Regions from separate parts of the Aquibaculum sediminis genome, predicted to be linked through region 1. Evidence: predicted binding sites of a transcription regulator. Region 1 holds the regulator's gene; each other region holds the start of a gene.

Region 1 (6,456 bases):
CCTCGCAAGCGGTGTCGGCGTGCTGACCGCGACAGGCGTCTACATGATCCTGCGCGGTCGGAGCTTCCCCGTGGTTGTGGGCTTCGCGCTGCTGTCCTACGCGGTCAATGTGCTGCTGTTCAGCATGGGTCGTTTGACCCTCAACCGTCCGCCGGTGCTGACCCTCGACCTCGAGAGCTACAGCGATCCCTTGCCGCAGGCTCTGGTGCTGACAGCCATCGTCATCTCCTTCGGAATGACGGCGCTGATCGTCGTGCTGGCCTTGCGCTCCTTTCTGGAAAGCGGCAGCGACCATGTGGACGGTGAGACTGCCGAGGGCGGAACGCGCGAATGAACCATTGGATTCTCGTCCCTATCGTCCTGCCGTCGCTGCTGGCGCCACTGATCGTTCTGGCGGCGCGGCACGATATCGTGCTGCAGCGCTGCTTCTCCCTGGCCGGGGTGACGGCCATGCTGGCGGTGTCCATCGGACTGCTCGTCCAGGCAGCCGGCAGGCCGCCGCAGGTCTATGACCTTGGCAACTGGCCGGCGCCTTTCGGGATCGTCATGGTCCTGGACCGCCTGTCGGCGCTGATGCTGGTGCTGGCTTCCCTGCTGGCCCTGCTGGTGCTGATCTATGCCGTGCAGACCTGGGACTCCCGCGGTCGACACTTCCACGCGCTGTTCCAGTTCCAGATGATGGGCGTCGCCGGGGCCTTCCTCACCGGCGACCTCTTCAACCTCTTCGTCTTCTTCGAGGTGCTGCTGATCGCCTCCTACGGCCTCATGCTGCACGGCGCCGGCGCCGAACGCCTGCGTGCCGGCTTTCAGTACGTGGCCGTCAACCTGGCGGGGTCCACTCTCTTCCTCGTGGCGCTTGGCCTGATCTACGGCGTCACCGGTACGCTGAACATGGCCGACCTGGCCGTGCGCGTGCCGCTGGTGCCGGAGTCCGATCAGGCATTGCTGCGCACCGGTGGTCTGCTGCTCCTCATCGTGTTCGCCATCAAGGCGGCACTGGTCCCGCTGCACTTCTGGCTGCCGCAGACCTATGCCGCCGCCAGCGCGCCGGTTGCGGCCCTCTTCGCCATCATGACCAAGGTGGGTGCCTATTCCATCCTGCGGGTCTTCACCCTGATCTTCGGAGAGGGGGCCGGCGAGATGGCCTGGCTGGCCGCACCCTGGCTGATGCCCGCAGCCCTGGTCACCCTGGTGCTGGGCATGGTGGGAGTGGTGGCGGCGCGCAACCTGCGCTGGATGGTCTGTTTCGGCACCATCGGCTCCATGGGCACCCTCCTGATCGCCTTGGGCGCCTTCACCGTCACGGCGACATCTGCCGGGCTGTACTATCTCGTGCATTCCACCTTCGTGGCAGCGGCCCTGTTTCTCCTGGCGGACCAGGTTGCCCAGCGACGGGGCAGCCATGACGACAGCCTGGCTCCCGCGCCGCGCTATCCGCACATCGGCCTGCTCTCGGCACTCTTCTTCGTTGCCGCCATCGCCATGGTGGGTATGCCGCCCCTGAGCGGATTCGTCGGCAAGCTGCTGATTCTCGACGGCGTGCGCGGGGTGCCGCTCGGAAGCTGGGCCTGGGTGCTGCTCCTTAGCACCTCGGTGTTGATGCTGCTGGGCTTCGCGCGTGCCGGTAGCCGGGTCTTCTGGAAGCCCACGGCAATCGAGGAAGATGCCGGTGAGGCCGAAGTTGCGGCACGTCCGGCCGCCCTGCCGCTGGTGGCGATCGCCCTGCTGCTGTTCTCGACGGTGCTACTCACGGCCTTTGCCGGCCCGGTGATGGACTTCCTCGACGGCACGGCAGCGCAGCTTTTCGAGCCTCGCGGTTACATCGCGGCGGTCTTGGGCCCGGAAGCCCCTTTCACGGTGTCAGATTTCTGAGGCAGGACGAGCCGATGCTCAAACGCGTCATTCCGAACCCCCTTCTGACCCTCGTGCTGACCGGGGTCTGGCTGCTGTTGATGAACGACTTCAGCGTCGGGGCCCTCATCCTGGGCCTGCTGCTCGGCCTGCTGATCCCCTACTTCACCCGGCGGTTCTGGCCCAATGCGCCGCGGGTCTACAAACCCTTCCGGATCGCCAGCTACTGCCTTGTGGTGCTCTGGGACATCGTGATCGCCAACGTCCAGGTGGCTTACCTGATCCTGTTCAAGAAGAACGAGGAACTGCGCCCGATCTTCGTGAGCATCCCGCTGGATCTCAAGACCCCGGAGGCGATTGCCGTTCTCGCAGGCACGATCACCATGACGCCGGGCACGGTCAGCAGCGACCTTTCCGCGGACAACCGCAGCCTCTTGGTGCATTGCCTAGATACCGGCGATCCGGAGACGACGGTGCGGGACATCAAGCAGCGCTATGAAGCGCGCCTCAGGGAGATCTTCGAATGATCGCCGCTGCCATCACCTTCGGCTTTGCCGCCATCGGCCTGGCGCTTCTGCTGAATCTCTACCGACTGGCGCTCGGACCCGGCATGCCCGACCGAATCCTGGCGCTGGACACCATGGTCATCAACGCCATCGCCCTGATCATGCTCTACGGCATCGCCCAGGAAACCACGGTCTACTTCGAAGCGGCCCTGCTGTTCGCGATGGTCGGATTCGTCTCCACCGTGGCCTTTTGCAAGTTCATCCTGCGCGGCGACATCATCGAATAGGGAGGAGAGGACATGGACTTTCTTGCGGAAGCATTCGTTGCCTTCCTGATCGTCGTCGGCGGCATCTTCGGGCTGGTGGGTTCCTATGGCCTGGCAAAGCTCCCGGACACCATGATGCGCCTGCACGCCCCTACCAAGGCCACCACGCTGGGCGTCGGCAGCATCCTGATCGCGTCGATGGCCTATTTCCTGTTCTTCGAGAACCTTTTCTCCGTCCATGAACTGCTCATCACGCTGTTCCTCTTCATCGCAGCGCCGCTGACCGCCAACGTGATCGCCAAGGCGCATCTGCACGACGACCGCGTCGACCCCAAACAGCTCCCCGCCCCCGATCCCCAGGCCTCGGGTCAGGTGCCCGGCTGGTCCACCTTCGACCCGGAGGCTGAGCGCCAGGACGTGCGCTAAAGTCTCGACGTGCGTTGAGGTAACGCTGCCACCACGGCGGGCTTGACCAGGAATCAGAACAACACTAGAACAAGTGTAGGTTTCCGCTTCGTTCCGTTGCGGGCCGGCAAAGGAGACGCCCGTCATGCTGACCCGTAAGCAGCACCAGCTCCTGCTCTTTCTTCATCGCCACCTGAGCGAGGAAGGCGTATCGCCGTCCTTCGACGAGATGAAGGATGCGCTCTCGCTCAAATCGAAATCCGGTATCCACCGATTGATTACCGGCCTGGAGGAGCGGGGCTTCATTCGCCGCCTGCCGCACCGCGCCCGCGCCATCGAGATCCTGCGGCTGCCTGACGAAGTGGCAGGGCAGCATGGCCATAGTCCCTCTGCCGTCACCGGCGAAGCGCGGCGTTTCACTCCGAGTGTGGTGGAGGGCGCGCGGGCTTCAGCCGCCCCGCTGCGCGCACAGGGAAAGCCGCCGCAGGGAGCAGCAATTCCGGGTGGCGAAAGCGCAATCGCCGCACTCCCGCTCTATGGACGCATTGCCGCCGGCACGCCGATCGAGGCATTGCGCGACGAGTCGAACTATATGCAGGTGCCGCGCAGCCTGCTGAGCCGCGGCGACCACTACGCCCTCGAGGTCGAAGGCGATTCGATGATCGAGGCCGGCATTCACGACGGTGACACGGTCATCATCCAGCGATGCGAGGACGCCGAGAACGGGGAAATCGTGGTCGCGCTTGTGGACGGCGAAGAAGTCACCCTCAAACGCCTGCGCAAGCGCAAGGGCGCAATCGCTCTCGAGCCTGCCAATCCCACCTTCGAAACCCGGCTTTTCCCGCCGGATCGGGTGCAGGTGCAGGGACGCCTGGTCGGACTGATTCGCCGCTACTGAGAGACAGGCCGGCGGTGCCATCGGCTGACAACAGCTAGTCCGCATTGATCCGGCTCCAAGGGCGGTGACCACGCTGTTCCGAAACTCGCTGCAAGCGATAGCGCCCCGCACCTTCCAGCCACAGTGCCAGTCCGCCATGGCGGCGAAGGTCGCGCCGATCGATCACCTGTTCTGGTCGACCGACACCTTCAGCGCAGCCGGGCGGTACGGGAATCGCGGCCAACAGCAGGTCGGCCCGCCGGCAATCCTCCTCCAGGGCGTCCCCCTCGAAGACCACAGCCACCTCGAGTCCGCCGCGAGCCAGTACGCACCCCAGGTCGTCGCAGGCGATGCGAGGATGGGAAAGATCTCCGGCCTGCGGCAAGCGTTCGCCTTCCGCCAGCCCTGCCCGCCCGAGCCACTGCTCGGCGGAGAAGCGATTGACGCGGCGCGAATTGAACAGCAGTTCACCTTCCCGCCCCTGAACCGCCAGCAGCCGTCCGTCCCCTGACAGCACCAGGTCCGGGGGCGAGGTCCAGGCGCTGGATGCCAGGCCGAACAGAAGCGGCAGCAGCCCGGCGAACCGCCAGGGCCTGCGCCAAAGACACAGCCAGAGTCCGCCAGCAACGCAGGCGATGAACCCCCAGGACGCCATGGCCGGTAGACGCAGGACCGCGCCTTCGAGTGCGGCGACCGAGCCGGCAACCCGCAGAACGACGTCGATCCCCTGCCCCATCAACCAGAGCGGCGGCGCCTCCCATCCCAGCGGCATGACCAGCAAGGACACAATGGCGAGCGGCATGACCAGCATCGCGGTGACAGGCACGGCGAAAAGATTGGCCACTATGCCGTAGAGGGGCACGGTCTCGAAGTGGTGCAGGGTGAAGGGCGCTGTGGCCACACCGGCGATGAGCGAGGTCAACAGCAGTCCGCCGAGATAGACCAGGGGCCGGGGATACTGCCGTATACCACCGTCGCGCCAGCGCCGTTCGCGCCAGGACCGCAGCGCCTCGTAGCCGGCAACCAGTGCCACGACGGCGGCGAAGGACAGCTGGAAGCTGGCGGACAGTAGACTTTCCGGGGTTAAGAGCAGCACCGCAATCGCTGCCCAGGCGACCAGACGCAAGCTGATGGCGGTGCGGTCGGTCAGAACCCCCAGCAGCACCAGCGCCGTCATCAGGAATGCCCTCTGGGTCGGAACCGGCGCGCCCGCAAGCAGCAGATAGACTCCGGCTCCGAGCAGGGCCACCACGGCGGCATAGCGTTTGATGGGATGGCGCAGCGCCACTGCCGGCCAGAGCGCCAGGCCTGAGCGGACGACGAGGAAGAGCGATCCGGCCACGAGCCCGATATGAAGGCCTGAGATAGCCAACAGATGCGCCAGCCCCGAATCCCGCACGGCCTCCAGCGCCTCCGACTGGATGGCGCCGCGCTGACCCGTCAGCAGCGCCACCGCCACCCCGGCACTGGGCTGAGGCAGAGCGGCCAGCACCCGTTCGGTTACGGTCTGACGCATGCCGCTCCAGAAGCCTTGCCAGCGCGCAGCCAGCCCCTGCGTCTGCGGTGCTTCGGCTATCAGTTCGGGCGGCCCGAAGGCAAAGCCCACGCCACCCAGCCGCTGAAACCAGGCAGCACGGGCGAAATCGTAATCGCCCGGCGCCGCCGGAGCCGGCGGCGGGCGCACGCGCGCGAGAAAGCGTAGTCGGGTTCCCGGCGCGACCGAGCCGCTGGCCGAACGCGCGGCGATGCGCAGGTAGGCCGGCGTGGCATCGGAGGACACGTCCTCGAGCACTGCCTCGTCGAGCAGGAAGCGATAGCCGCGCAACAACGGCTCCGCGGCCACCACCCGCCCTTCCACGTTGATCGGCCCGATCTCACGCGTCAGCACCGGAGCCGCAACGGAGTGGCTGCGCAGTTGCGCAACCTGGAAGCCGAGCAGGCAGACGGCGCAGATCAGCGTCAGCAGCACCCGCTCCCGGTCGCGCCGCCAGCGCAATGCCGTCGCAGCCAGCGCGCCCCAGAGTGGGAGCGTCGTCAACAGCGGCGGCTCGACAGGCAAGAGGAAGTAAATCGCGATGCCAAGCGCCAGCAGCGGCGCAAGCCAGAGGATCCAGCGCTCCCGCTCCTCCAGCAGGCGGGTGAACAGGAAAGCGCGCAGATGGGCTGCTGTCGGCATGACCCGCCTTGTGCGGCCGGTGAAAGGGGCGATTGCTATTTTAGACTGTTTTTCTAACCTGAACACTCCTTGAGACGGAAGCGACAAGCAGGCCTGAACGGGCCCAGCTGTCGTCGCCCGTGCGCGCGGCTTTCTCCTGTGCTAGACACGCCGTCGCGTGGTCACACTGCCGCGGCATGCAGGCTGCGTTCCTTGTTCGAACTTACAGGAGGCCACTCCGGCGCATGAGTGTCGTCACCCGCTTTGCTCCCTCCCCAACAGGGTTCCTGCACATAGGCGGCGCCCGTACGGCGCTGTTCAACTGGCTCTATGCCCGGCACCACGGTGGGCAGTTCCGTCTGCGCATCGAGGACACTGACCGCAAGCGCTCGACCC
Region 2 (6,456 bases), on a different contig from region 1:
GCTTCCTGCCGATGCGCGAACCCCAACGCTCGCATCCGGCCAAGAATCTCGCCCTGCCGGAAGCGCAAATCGGAGAGCCTGGGCGAAAGCGCGGTGCTGTCCCAGGTGAAATGCGGCCAATCCGGCTGCTCGTGGATATAGGCCATCGTTGCATTGCCTCCTGGCGTGACAATGCATCGAGCGTGCCTTGGCCGCAACAATCACCGCAAAGTTTGCGGTGATTACCGGCCTAATCACCGCACATTCTGCGGCGAATAGCGCGCTCAATCACCGCAAGCGCGCAGGCCGGCTTGGCTTTCAGAGGACGCCCTTGTCGCGCAGCTCGGCGATCTCCTCCTCGGACAAGCCGAACTCGCGCAGCACCTCCTCGCTGTGCTCGCCCACATGCGGGGGCGGCCGGCGATAGGCCACGGGGGTCTCGGAGAACTTGATGGGGTTGCCGATCAGGTCGACGGTGCCGGTCTCGCTGCCGGGGAAGGGCAGGGAGACCTTCATGCCGCGGTGCAGGATCTGCGGGTCGGCAAAGACGCGGTCGATGGTGTTGACGGGGCCGGAGGGCACGCCCAGTTCCGCCAGTCCCTCGACCCACTCGTCCAACGTCTTGCGGCGGGTGAGCGGCGGCAGCAGCTCATAGAGCGCATCGCGATTGGCCACGCGCAGCGAGTTGGTGAGAAAGCGCGGGTCCTCGGCCAATTCCGGCGCACCGGCGAAGGCGCAGAAGCGCTGGAACTGCCGGTCGTTGCCCACGGCGATGATGAAGTGGCCGTCGGCGCAGGGCAGCACGTTATAGGGCACGATGTTGGCGTGCTCGGTGCCACGGCGATGCGGCACCTTGCCGGAGGTCAGGTAGTTCAGCCCCTCGTTCACCAGCCAGGCCACCTGGGTGTCCAGCAGCGCCAGGTCGATGTACTGACCCTGGCCGGTCCGATCGCGGTGACGCAACGCGGCCAGGATCGCGACGCTGGCGTACATGCCGCACATGATGTCGGCGATGCCCACACCCACCTTCATGGGCTGGCCGTCGGGTTCGCCGGTGATCGACATCATCCCGCCCATGCCCTGGGCCAGGTAATCGTAGCCCGCGCGCGGCGCATAGGGGCCGGTCTGGCCGAAGCCGGTGATGGAGCAGTAGACGATGTCCGGCTTGACCTCCTTCATGGCGAGGTAGTCGAGACCGAACTTGGCCAGTCCGCCCACCTTGAAGTTCTCCGCCACCACGTCGCAGGAAGCCGCCAGCCGCCGGATCAGCGCCTGGCCCTCGGGCGCGGCGATGTCGACGGTGAGCGAGCGCTTGTTGCGGTTGGAGGAGAGGTAGTAGGCGCTGGCATCGCTGTCGCTGCCGTCGGCCTTCTTCACGTAGGGCGGGCCCCAACGCCGGGTGTCGTCGCCTTCGCCCGGCCGCTCGATCTTGATCACGTCGGCGCCGAGATCGCCCAGCAACTGGGTCGAGGTCGGTCCGGCGAGGATGCGCGTGAGGTCGAGAATGCGAAGGCCAGATAGGGGTCCGGACATGGGCGCCTGCCGTTGGAGGGTCTCAAGAAAAGCGGAGCCGTCTTGTCGCCCGCCCCCCAGCGGGGGTCAAGGGAGGCGCTGCGGGGAATGTCCTCACGCTTTACGGTTCAGCCTTGCGGTGCCGGTGCAGGGCAGCATGAGCTACAGGATCGGAAGGTCTGTCACAGACCGGCAAAGTAGGTGTCTGCCGGCACGAAGCCCGGCAGACGCAGCGCCGCGGCCCGCTGCTGCTCCAGGAAGCCGTCACCGATCATGATGACCTGGGCCGGCGCCAATCCCTGGCGTCGCAGCAGCGCCTCGCCGCCTCCAGCCGGAGAATCGGGGCCGCGCCAGCTGACCGGTTCCTCCAGGTCGAGCTGACGGTCGTTCAGCCGGCCCTCCAGAGCCGTCGCCACGCTGTCGAGGCAGGCATCGAGTTCCGGCTGCAGCGTCGCTTCCTGCGGGCCGAGTGGGTGGCCGCCCAGCACGAGAATGCGGCAGTCTTTCAGTCGGTCCAATTTCGCCAGCCGCGCCTGCAGCAGCTCCGGCCGCCCGTGCCGATCCACCCAGATGCGTCCGTTCATGCCCCGCACCAGCGTGCCGCCCATGCCGAACAGCAGGCTGTCGGGCCAGCGGCCAGTGTCCTGGATGGCCGCGTTGAAGACGGCGAAGGACAGACCCAAGTCCGCTGCCGCCCGTGCCCGCCGCGTCGCGATCCGGGGCAGCAGCTTAGCCTTCTGCTGCGTGTGGGCCTGCGTCCAGCAGTAGTAGGCCCAACCGCCTCCAGAGGAGGTCAGCGGCGGGCCCTGGTTGTGCCCGAGGAGAGAGGAAGTGGCGACGACCATTCAGAAAGTGTGCTGCAAAGCGCGCGCAGCGGCAAGCGAGCAGAGCAAGGTGTGCAGTGACTGAAGGGGCGCGTGAGTGGCGGTTGCCGTTTGTCCTCAGTCCCCATGCCAGTGCTGCATGTGATCGGCGTGGGTATCGAGATAGGCACCTTGGCGGTAATGGCTGTCGTAGAAGGCCGTGTCGAGATGCACGGCCTGCACGAAGCCCGGCAGCACGATTGTCGTGAAGGTGCCGGGAAAGCGCCCTTCCGTCTCCAGGATATAGCGGGCTACTTCCCCGAGGCACTCGACGAAGGCCTCGCTGTAGGGCGCGACCCCCGCCTTGACGCGCGCAGCATGCTTCCAGGCGCCGGGCGTTGCCGGATCATAGGCGCCGCCGGGCCCGAACTTGCGCTGCACGAAGGCCGCCACGGCCGCGCTCATGTCCGAATAGAAGGGCGGGCAGAGCGCCTCGTAGACCCCGTCGAGACCGACTGGATCGGGCAGGGTCCAGCGCGCGTCGCGCAGGAAGCGGAAGCCGAAGCCCGCCACGCCCTGTTCGGCAAAGGCGCCCAGGATGCTCCAGCGGTTCAGTCCGTTGAAGTAGAGACCACCCAGGCCCATGGCTTGCAGAGTCAGCACCATGTTGTGGCCCATGAAGGCGAGTTCTGAACAGTTCGCTTCGTAGGCGGACTGCCGGAGCACCGACAGCGGCATGCGCTTGTTCCCGTCGAGCAGGCCGCTGCGGATGAAGGGCTCGAGGTTGCCCGCCGGGCGCCCGTACTGGTCATCCATGAGGACGTTGCCGTTGCCGATGGCCATCGCCATCAGCGCCAGTACCTGCTCACTGGCGTCACCAATGGGCATGAAAAGGGTCGACCCCGGCGCATTGGCCATCCAGAGATTGGGCTCCAGCATGTGCGGCGGCGCGGCGGGCAGGTCGAGGCGCCTGTCCGAGAGCTTGACGGTATGAGCGCGGGCCACGGCGATGATGCGCTCCGCATCGTCGCGGATGCCCTCGAACTCGCGCATGCGTTCGGGCTGCACGTCGCGGGTGTTGGTGATGTAGCAGCCCTCGTCGTCGGTAAACAGCAGGGCCGGCGTCCCGAAACCACCGGCGGTCGGCGCCGTCCTGCCGGTAAAGCGCAGCGTATAGTGCGCGTGCTGCTCCGGGCGGTCGGGACCGTGTGGCACGCCGAAGCTCCAGCCGGTCACTCCCGTGGCGGCGGCAATCAGCACCGCCCGCTCCAGTTCCGACAGCGGCAAAGGAGCGTGGCGAGAGCGAAAGGCAAGTGGGCCCGAAGTGATCTCCATGCCGAGGCCGAAGCGACGCGCCCGGCGTCCCAGAATGGCCTCGAGCAGGGGATAGCGGAGCAGCCGATCCAGTGGAGCTTGGTGTTTCATGACACTGCCTCAGTCGCGCGGTTCAGGTAGAGTGGCTTGCGATGCCGGCTGCGCGAGCGCCGACGGGATGCAGCGTCGCAGTGCGGCAGCGGCACGGACAACTTCTGGATCTGTAGCGATCGGCCTTTTTGTCGGCGTGTGGATCAAGCCAGGAAGGATTCCGGGGCATGAAGGGTTACGGACAGTTCTGCCCGCTGGCGCTCGCCTCCGAGATCGTCGGCGCTCGATGGACGCTCTTGGTGCTGCGAGAGCTCTGTCTCGGCAGTCGGCGCTTCAACGAGATCCACCGCGGTGTGCCGCGCATGTCGCCGGCCCTGCTCTCGCGCCGGCTGACAGAGCTCGAGAACGCAGGAATTCTTGAACAACGATATACCGGCAGGCGCAGCGAGTACCGGCTGACCGAGGCCGGCCAGGCGCTGGTGCCGACCATCGAAAGCCTGGCAAGCTGGAGCAAGCAGTGGCTGCCAGCCACCCTCAGCAGGGATCGGGCCGATCCCGATCTCGTGATGTGGGACATGCACCGCCGCATGCATTGCGAGCGCATGCCAACGGCGCGCACGGTGATCCAGTTCGAATTCACCGATCAGCCGGAGACCAGGCGCTGTCGCTGGATCGTGGGGGAAGCTGGCGGTGTCGAGCTTTGCATCACCGACCCGGGCTTCGAGGTGGACCTTTTCGTGACCACGGACAGCCGCACCGTGACCCTGGTCTGGTATGGCGACATTCCACTCCGCCGCGCCCTGGCCGACGGCAGGATCGAGGTGCACGGACCCAGGCAGCTCTGCCGGGACTTCCCCTCCTGGCTGCAACTCAATCTGCTGGCGGAGGTGCCGAGGCGGCACGCCGTTGGCGAGGATCGGCTTTAGCCAGGATGGAGGACGGCCCCGATACAGAAGAGCAGGGTGAGCGTTCTGCTGCGCGCTATGTCTCCCCGTCAGCCGGATCCTTTGCCTGCAGGGCAAGATCCCCGAACTGCCGGTCCCAGCGCTGACCTTCTTCCAGGGCGCTGGCGAGCTGCTCCGCTGCGGGTTCATCGCCCAGGCGGGTGGTGAGCAGGTGCAAGTTGGCCCAGCCGGCGAGGCAAAGGTGCTGCAGGCGGCGGGCGGCCGCCGCGGCTGCGAGTTGCTTCAACTCCGACGTTCCGGCTGCCGCGATCATCCGTCGCGTGTCCTGCACCAGGGCCGCGATCGGTTCGTTGTGGACCTGGCCCTCCTCCTCGCTGTGGAGTTCCAGGCAGCCGCGGATGTCGCTCAGCACCCGTTCACCTTCGCAGCGGCGCTGATCCAGCAAATGCTGCAGCCGGGAGCTGGGCGTGGCGGACAGCAGACTCGGCATGATGTCGCGCAGCTGTTCCTCGGCGTTCTCGGCCAGGCGCAGCTCGTGCAGTAGCAATGCTTGCGGACTGTTGATCACCATGCTCTGCGCACCTCTCGCCCTTGCCTGACCTCGCTCCGGTATAAATCGCCTGTGCGGGCCGCAGTTCCGCACAGGAGAGGCAGTCGCGGCCTTCTTTCGCACGGGAGGGACTTGCGAACAAAAGGGGAAAAGAGTTCTCTGCCGCCTGGGATTGAAGGTAGGCAGTGTGCGTGGCGGGCGCAACGACGGTGACGCAGCAACAGGCGGCAGCAGAGCAGGGTAACGCGGCTCAAGGTCAGGCAGAGCCGCTGCGCAAGATCATCCACATCGACATGGACGCCTTCTACGCTTCGGTGGAGCAGCGCGACGATCGGGGCCTGCGCGGTCGTCCCGTGGCGGTGGGCGGTGCACGCGAGCGCGGGGTGGTGGCCGCCGCCAGCTATGAGGCGCGCCGCTATGGCGTACGTTCGGCCATGCCCTCGGTCACGGCGCGGCGCAAATGTCCGGAGCTGATTTTCGTCAAGCCGCGCTTCGAGGTCTACCGCGCGATTTCGCGGGAGATCCGTGAGATCTTCGCCCGCTACACGCCCCTGATCGAGCCCTTGTCCCTGGACGAGGCCTATCTCGACGTGACCGAAAACCTGAAAGGCCTGCCTTCCGCGACCCACATCGCTCAGGCGATCCGTGCTGCCATTCGGGCAGAGACCGGGCTGACCGCCTCGGCCGGGGTCTCCTACAACAAATTCCTGGCCAAACTTGCCTCCGACCAGCGCAAGCCCGACGGGCTCTTCGTGATCACGCCGGCCGAGGGCCCGGCTTTCGTCGAGGAGCTTCCGGTGGGGCGCTTTCACGGCGTCGGTCCGGCCACCACGGCGAAGATGCAGGGGCTGGGCCTGCACAGCGGCCGCGATCTGCGCGGCTGCAGCCTCGCCTTCCTGCAGGCGCATTTCGGCAAGGCCGGGCCGCACTACTACTGGATTTCCCGCGGCATCGACCGTCGACCGGTGAAACCGGATCGGGTGCGCAAATCCCTGGGCGCGGAGAACACCTTCTTCGAGGACCTCTACACCCCGGAGGACCTGCGGGCGGCCCTGCAGCCGATCCTGGACAAGGTCTGGAAACACTGCGAACAGGCGGGCCTGCGCGGGCGCACCGTGACCTTGAAGGTGAAGTACGCCGATTTCCGCCAGATCACCCGCAGCCGCACGCTGCTGCAGCCGGTGGCGAACCGCGAGGAACTGGAAGCGGTCAGCGTCGCCCTGCTTTCGGCCCTGCTGCCGGTGCCCAAGGGCGTGCGCCTGCTGGGGGTGACGCTTTCATCCCTGCTCACGCCTGCCGAAGACACCGACAGGGAGGGATTGCTGCCGCTATGAGGTTCGGG
Region 3 (6,456 bases), on a different contig from region 1:
TCCCTCAGGAAGCCGGGCGGAGAAGTCGAAGGGCCTGGGTCATCGCTCTGTCCATGGTCCATGACTTTAGGGGCCTGGCCCGAAAGTGCAAGAGCTTTGCCGTCGGAGCACTCTTGCTCATTGCGACATCACTGCCTGCGGGTTTGGTGCAACGATCAGAATTCACGGCTTTTCTGGAGATAGCGGCGATCACGAAGCCAGAAAAATCTCAGCGCAAAGGTAGCCATATCCCTTGTATATTGCTATTTTGGAATGTAGGAAATATGCAAAGGTGGTCGGATATGACAAGACATGAGACGGGCCTGTGCTTGAAACGAGCCACGATCACCAACAGGGTCTTCGATAGATTAGAAGCTGAGTGGACTGCGGAAGCGGAACTCTATGGTGATGAGGATTATGCCGCTCCTCAGTTAGATCACGCCCGACGTATCGCAAGCGAGGAACCACCCGATACAAACTACGGGGTCTTCGTGTTAGTCGACGGAGAGGGAATCTTACATGGATTGGCCCATTTCAACCGAGCCTGCCTGCCGAGAACGAACGGGATAACCTTGCGCGTGCTGTGGGCTTTGCTCGCGCCTCGATATGATTACGAAGACATCAAGGAAGAGGAGAGCGCTGCACTCATAGCAGGGTTGATCTTTGCGTCACTCGAGCTTTGCTCTGCAGGTGAATTGCGCGCCAACCATTTGAAAATGCATCTGCCAAACCGGGCGGATCGAAGGCTGGCAGCAGGACTGGTAAGCCATCTTGATCATGCAGAGACTCCGACTTCTGTTGCAGTCAAGGGAAATTGGCTTCATATTGACAACGTCTCCGTTTAACGGATTGGCCCAAGGAGTGCCGCAATGACATACCAGCAGTTGTATCTCGCTGCCCTACGGACGGTGCGGGACATGGGCCCAGATCTTAAGAATGTGTCCTGGTTCAAGCGGAACTGGAAACACTCTGCCACGTCGGAGTCTGTCGAAGAGGCGGCTTGAGGCACCTGCAATCGCCTCCCGTATAGGATATAAGGCCGGCTGGACAAAGGCTGAAGGATAAAGCATAGGCTCCGTTTCCACCCCCTTCCCGCACATCGTCTCGCCCCTTCGCCCTTGGAAGCCCTCCTCCTCTCCACGCTGCTGGTCGCTGTTGCAGAGATCGGCGACAAGACACAGTTGCTCGCCCTGGTGCTGGCGACGCGCTTTCGTGCGCCCTGGCAGATTCTGGCGGGCATCACGCTTGCCACCCTGGCCAATCATGCCTTGGCCGCGCTGGTGGGGCAGATGGCAACGGAGCTGGTTTCCGAGCAGATGCTGCGCTGGCTGCTGGTCGCCTCCTTCCTGGGGATGGCCGCCTGGGTGCTGGTGCCGGACCGGCTCGACGACGGTGAGAACGTCAAGAAGTCGCGAGCCGGCCCCTTTCTGGCCGCCACGCTTACCTTCTTTCTGGTCGAGATGGGCGACAAGACGCAGATCGCCACCGTGGCCCTGGGCGCGCGCTTCGAGGCCCTGGAACTGGTCATCCTCGGCACCACGCTCGGCATGCTGGCGGCCAATGCGCCGGTGGTGATGATGGGGCATCTGCTCGCCGACCGGCTGCCGCTGAAGACGATCCGCGCGATCGCCGCCCTGCTCTTCCTGCTGCTGGGCCTCTGGGTGGCTCTCTTCGGCCTCTGAGTCTCTTCGCCGCTACCCGAAGAGCCCATGCAGGAACCAGCGCTCGGCCTGGCAGTAGAGCCACAAGCGCCGGCCGTCCTGATCCTCAATGCGGAAATAGTCGCGCGAGCCGGCCAGGCCATCATGCCACCACTCCGCAGAAAGCCGCTCGGGACCTTCGGCGTGGGCCACCCGGTGCAAGCGCCGGCGCCAGCGAAAACGGGCCGGCACACCCTCAGCCGCCGGCGCCAGCACCTCCACCGGCTCCGGACGGGCCAGAAGGCGCAGAGGCCGCGGCGGGGCCGGGTGCCACTCTCCTGCACGTCGTGACGGCAGGGCCGGCAGGCGGGTCACCGCGCGCTCCGGCAAATGGCTTTGTCGCGGCGCCTGACAGCCGACCGCACCCGCCCCGAGCCGCAGGGTCAGCCGGTCGATCAGCAACGCCAAAGCCGCTTCCTCGGGCCCGGAGGCGGTAGACTGGCCGACCGGAGACACCGCTTCTCCGGGCAGCTCTGCCACAAGGCTCATCTGCAAGGCGCTGAGCGGCTCGACCACGCAGGCCGCCAGCGCCAGGGCATCGAGGCCGAAGCCGGGCTGCAGCCGTTCGCGCTGCTGCGCGAAGAGGCGGGCGAGATGCGCCGGCTCGCGGGTGGCGCGGCTGGTGGCCAGTTCGAGTTCCTGGCGGCTGCCCTCGGCCCGGAAGAGCGTAAGGCGCAGGTGCCGCACGCCCTGCCCGGCCGTTTCCAGCCGGCGGCACAGCCGCCCGATCAGGCAATCCACCGCACGGGCAAGGTCCTCCGCCGCGGCCAACGGCTCGCCGAAGGCCAGCCGCACCTCCTGCGGCGGCGAGGGACGGCGCGGAGACAGCGGCTCGCCCTTTTCGCCCAGCGCCTGGCGCAGACGCGCCGCCACTTCCGGCCCGAGCCGGGTCGTGAGGCTCGCCGGCGGAAGCGCCAGCAGGTCTCCGATGCGCAGCAGCCCGAAACGGGCCAGCAACTCCGCCTTGCCCGCCGGCAGACGCAGAGCCGCCAGCGGCAGCGGGGCCAGAGCCTCTCGCTGCGCGCCGGTCTCGATCCGCCGCCGATTGCTTCCCGGCTCACAGCCATGCCGGGCCAGCGCCCAGGCGGCCCCCGGCGTATCGGCCAGCCCGGCCCGCCCGGCGTAGCCCTGCTGCCGACAGCCGGCCAGCAGCGCCCGCAGCAGCGCCTCCTCGCCGCCGAAGAGATGGGCGCAGCCGGTGATGTCGAGCCAGAGCCCGGCCCCGCCGCCGGGCTGCGGCAGGCCGTCCAGGGCGACCCAGGGGGTGAAGCGCTCCGCCCAGTCTGCCAGGCGGGCCAGAGCGGCCTTGTCCTGCTGTGGCGCCGCTTCCTCGCTGCCCAGACCAGGACAGAGCGCCCGGGCCTGTGACAGGGTCATCCCCGGCAGGAGGCCGCCCGCTTCGGCCGCCGCATTGACGGCAAAGAGCAGTTCGCGCCCGCCCTCACGCTGGAACAGCGCAAAGGGCGCGCTGTCAGGCGACGCCCGCCGCCGCTCGATTGCGAAGCGGGGCAGCCAGAGCGAGATCACCCGTCGCATCGTTCCATTCCACCTCGAAACTGGCCGGCCGGCCGCCGCGACAGCGCAGCAGGTCAAGCTGCCAGCGGGCCCGTCCCACCAGATCGAAAGGCAGGCCGGGATCGCTCGGCAGGGCCGCGACCTGCCAGCGGGTCAGCGCCGGACTGCCGGCGCCCCGCTGTGTCGCGGCTGCAGCAGAGCGCTGCAGCAGGAAGCAGGGACGCCCGGCCTTCTCGGCCGCCAACTGCAGGCGGCGCGTCGCCACCGCATCCACGGCATCGACCTCGCCCACCACTCCGGCGAGGGCCGCGCACTCCAGCCCCTGCTCCAGTGCCCAGAGCAGATCCTCCCGCCGGGCCGCACAGGCCCGCAGCAGGCGCGCAGAAGACAGGCCGACCACCGCCGCAGCCGGCGCATGGAGATCGTCGGCGCGGCTGACCCAGAGCAGCCGGCCGGCGCGTGCCGCGAGCAGGCGGGCGGTGAGCAGCAGGAGAAAGCCCGTGGCCGGGCCATCATCCAGTTCGGGGTGTGCCGGGCGCACCTCATGCAAACCGGCCAGAGGCAGGCCACCGCCGGGCAACCGCCGGTCCAGCGCCACTGCCCCCAGGGACAGGGTCGCCCCACCCCTCCTGGCCCCGCCGCCCTGCTCAAGCCGGCGGATACGCGCGCGTAAGACCTCGAGATTCTCCGGCTCACTTCCTGTCATTCGCAGTCTGCATCACCCATCAATGTTCGTGATATGTTCTATTCTCGTTTTTTCCAGCGATCAAGCCCCAGGCCTTGCGTCTTCGTCGTTCCCGTCGGGCCTGTACGCGGTTAAACTGGGAACATGCGGCTTACCCCCGACCTGCTTTTACGCGCCTATGCGCTCGGCGTCTTCCCCATGGCGGAGAATCGCCAGGCAGAGGAGCTGCACTGGGTCGACCCCGATCTGCGCGGCGTGCTGCCGCTCGAAAGTGTGCACCTGCCGCGTCGCCTCCATCGCCGGCTGCGATGCAATGCTTTCCTGGTCACCTGCAACCAGGACTTTCCCGCTGTCATCCAGGCCTGCGCCGCACCCATGGAGAACCGGCCGGAAACCTGGATCAACAGCACCATCGAGCAGCTCTACAGCGAACTGCACCGCATGGGCTTTGCCCACTCCATCGAGGTCTGGCTGCCTGAAGCACCGGCCGATCCGTCAGACGCCGCCCTCACGGAAGAAAGCAGCAACGTTCCGGCAATAAACGGCCGGCGGCTGGTCGGCGGCCTTTACGGTGTCGGGCTGGGCGCGGCCTTCTTCGGGGAATCGATGTTCACCCGCGTCACCGACGCCAGCAAGGTGGCGCTGATACACCTGATCATGCGGCTGCGCCAGGGGGGATTCCAGCTTCTCGACACGCAGTTCACCACGCCGCATTTGCGCCAATTCGGCGCGATCGACCTGCCGCGCGCCCACTACAAGGCGCTGCTCGGCCGCGCCCTGCGCGAGACGGCGGTCTTCCCCGTGGAACTGAGCGAGGAGGCCTTTGCCGAGCAGTTGGCGGCCCTGCGCAGTCCAAGCGCCAAGCCGAAGTGCGACTAGAGCCGACCGTCTCTATCTCTTTAATGGGGATCGGATGGCTCTAACGAACCCTTGGCACATGACACAAGCAAAGCGGTCACAGAACACCATAAGATGAAGCCAAGTAGCACCGAATCCACTTGACCCCAAAAGCAGGACTCGTGCTATTGAGGCAAGAGAAGACCGTAGTTTAGCCAACCTCGGGTCGTGACGGCATGCCGAACCTTTCCAGGAAGCCGCACGACGGCGTTCCCCGGCGGGGCAGAAGCGTTGCGGAGCCAGAGCACGATCACCCGCAGGATTGCGACACCCCAGTCGCTTCGCCGTCAGGAACGCCCACCATGCGCCCGCACGCTCCGCTCGCCCCGGCCAACTATCAGCAGATCTTCGACCGTGCGCCCAACGCTGCGGCCATCCTCAGTCCCGATCTGACCATTCTCGACTGCAATCAGGCCTACGAGGCCGCCGGCGGCATACAGCGCGAAGCGATTATCTCCCGGCCGGTCTTCTCCACCTTCCCCGGCCACGGATCGCCGGGCGAGAAGGTCCTGCGCGCCTCCTTCGCCTACGTCATCGCCCACCGCCGGCCGCACCACATTCCACTGCTGCACTATCCGGTGACGGTGCCGCAGGCACCAGAGGGGGCCTACATCCAGGATCGCTACTGGATGATCTCCAACCTGCCGCTGCTGAACGACGAGGGCGAGCTTTGGGCCATCCTGCATCAGCCGACCGACATCACCGAACTCGCCCAGCAGCAGGAAATCCAGCCGCCGGCCGAACCGGATGATCAGACCTCTGGTGCGCGCCGAGGAACCACAGAAAGGGCGGAGGATTCGAGCCCTGCGACAAACTCACTAGAGAGTTGGGCTCGTGATGTGCAGCGGATTCTTTCGGCCGAGCGTGCGCACCTGCAACAGCTCTTCCAGCAGGCGCCGGGCTTCATCTGCGTGCTGCGCGGCCCGGAGCACATCTACGAACTGGCCAATGACGCCTACTACCAGCTCATCGGCCACCGCCGGATCATCGGTCATCCTCTGGCGCAGGTGCTGCCCGAAGTGGTCGGCCAGGGCTTCCTGGCCAAGCTCGACCGCGCCTTCACAACCGGCGAGCCCTTCATCGGCCGCGCCGTCCCGATCAAGCTGCAGCGGGTGGCCGGCGGCGGCCTGGAACAGCGCTACATCGATCTGATCTACCAGCCGATCCGCGAGCTCGAGGGCGCGATCAGCGGCATCTTCGTGCAGGGACACGACGTCACCGAAGCCCACGAACTGGCGCAGGAGGTATCCTATCAGGCCGCCCACGACTCCCTGACCGGCCTCAGCAACCGGCGCGGCCTGGCGCAGGCCATCATCGACATCGAGCGGCATCCGGGCCCGCACGCGCTGCTCTATATGGATCTGGATCACTTCAAGATCGTCAACGACCGCTGCGGCCACGCCGCCGGCGATGCGCTCCTGCAGCAGGTGGCCACCCTGCTACGCCGGTCCGTCGGCGAGAAAGTCCTGCTCGCCCGCCTGGGCGGAGACGAGTTCGCCCTGGTCCTGCGGCTGAGCGACGAGGCAGGCGCTCTCAATCTCGCCCAGCGTCTCTGTCGCGAGGTCAGGGAACTCGACTTCTTCTGGGAGGGCCAGCGCTACGGGGTGACCATCAGCATCGGCCTGGTTCTCTTCGGCCGGGACCATGGGCTGAGCTACGCCGAAGCGCTCAGTCTTGCCG

What was found. The regulator LexA, encoded in region 1, represses DNA repair genes until DNA is damaged. The targets are predictions, from matches to a motif close to ATGTTCTANTTTGGTTC.
Region 2: the regulator LexA is predicted to act here: its motif matches at 5,251-5,267, upstream of dinB (DNA polymerase IV).
Region 3: the regulator LexA is predicted to act here: its motif matches at 3,934-3,950, upstream of ABZ720_RS17050 (ImuA family protein).

What each region holds. Positions count from the first base shown of each region.
Region 1 is NZ_JBFCVK010000006.1:16,885-23,340, forward strand. It holds gene ABZ720_RS10585 (Na+/H+ antiporter subunit C) at 1-334, shown strand, start outside; gene ABZ720_RS10590 (monovalent cation/H+ antiporter subunit D) at 331-1,872, shown strand; gene ABZ720_RS10595 (Na+/H+ antiporter subunit E) at 1,887-2,378, shown strand; gene ABZ720_RS10600 (K+/H+ antiporter subunit F) at 2,375-2,644, shown strand; gene ABZ720_RS10605 (Na+/H+ antiporter subunit G) at 2,657-3,049, shown strand; gene lexA (transcriptional repressor LexA) at 3,174-3,926, shown strand; gene ABZ720_RS10615 (ComEC/Rec2 family competence protein) at 3,961-6,081, opposite strand; gene gltX (glutamate--tRNA ligase) at 6,306-6,456, shown strand, end outside.
Region 2 is NZ_JBFCVK010000013.1:19,934-26,389, forward strand. It holds gene ABZ720_RS16940 (Fic family protein) at 1-146, opposite strand, end outside; gene ABZ720_RS16945 (CaiB/BaiF CoA transferase family protein) at 298-1,512, opposite strand; gene ABZ720_RS16950 (hypothetical protein) at 1,674-2,336, opposite strand; gene ABZ720_RS16955 (hypothetical protein) at 2,433-3,719, opposite strand; gene ABZ720_RS16960 (winged helix-turn-helix transcriptional regulator) at 3,887-4,585, shown strand; gene ABZ720_RS16965 (DUF892 family protein) at 4,641-5,135, opposite strand; gene dinB (DNA polymerase IV) at 5,306-6,448, shown strand.
Region 3 is NZ_JBFCVK010000013.1:41,507-47,962, reverse strand. It holds gene ABZ720_RS17065 (hypothetical protein) at 114-824, shown strand; gene ABZ720_RS17060 (TMEM165/GDT1 family protein) at 1,098-1,661, shown strand; gene ABZ720_RS17055 (Y-family DNA polymerase) at 1,674-3,215, opposite strand; gene ABZ720_RS17050 (ImuA family protein) at 3,151-3,900, opposite strand; gene ABZ720_RS17045 (leucyl/phenylalanyl-tRNA--protein transferase) at 4,024-4,758, shown strand; gene ABZ720_RS17040 (putative bifunctional diguanylate cyclase/phosphodiesterase) at 5,079-6,456, shown strand, end outside.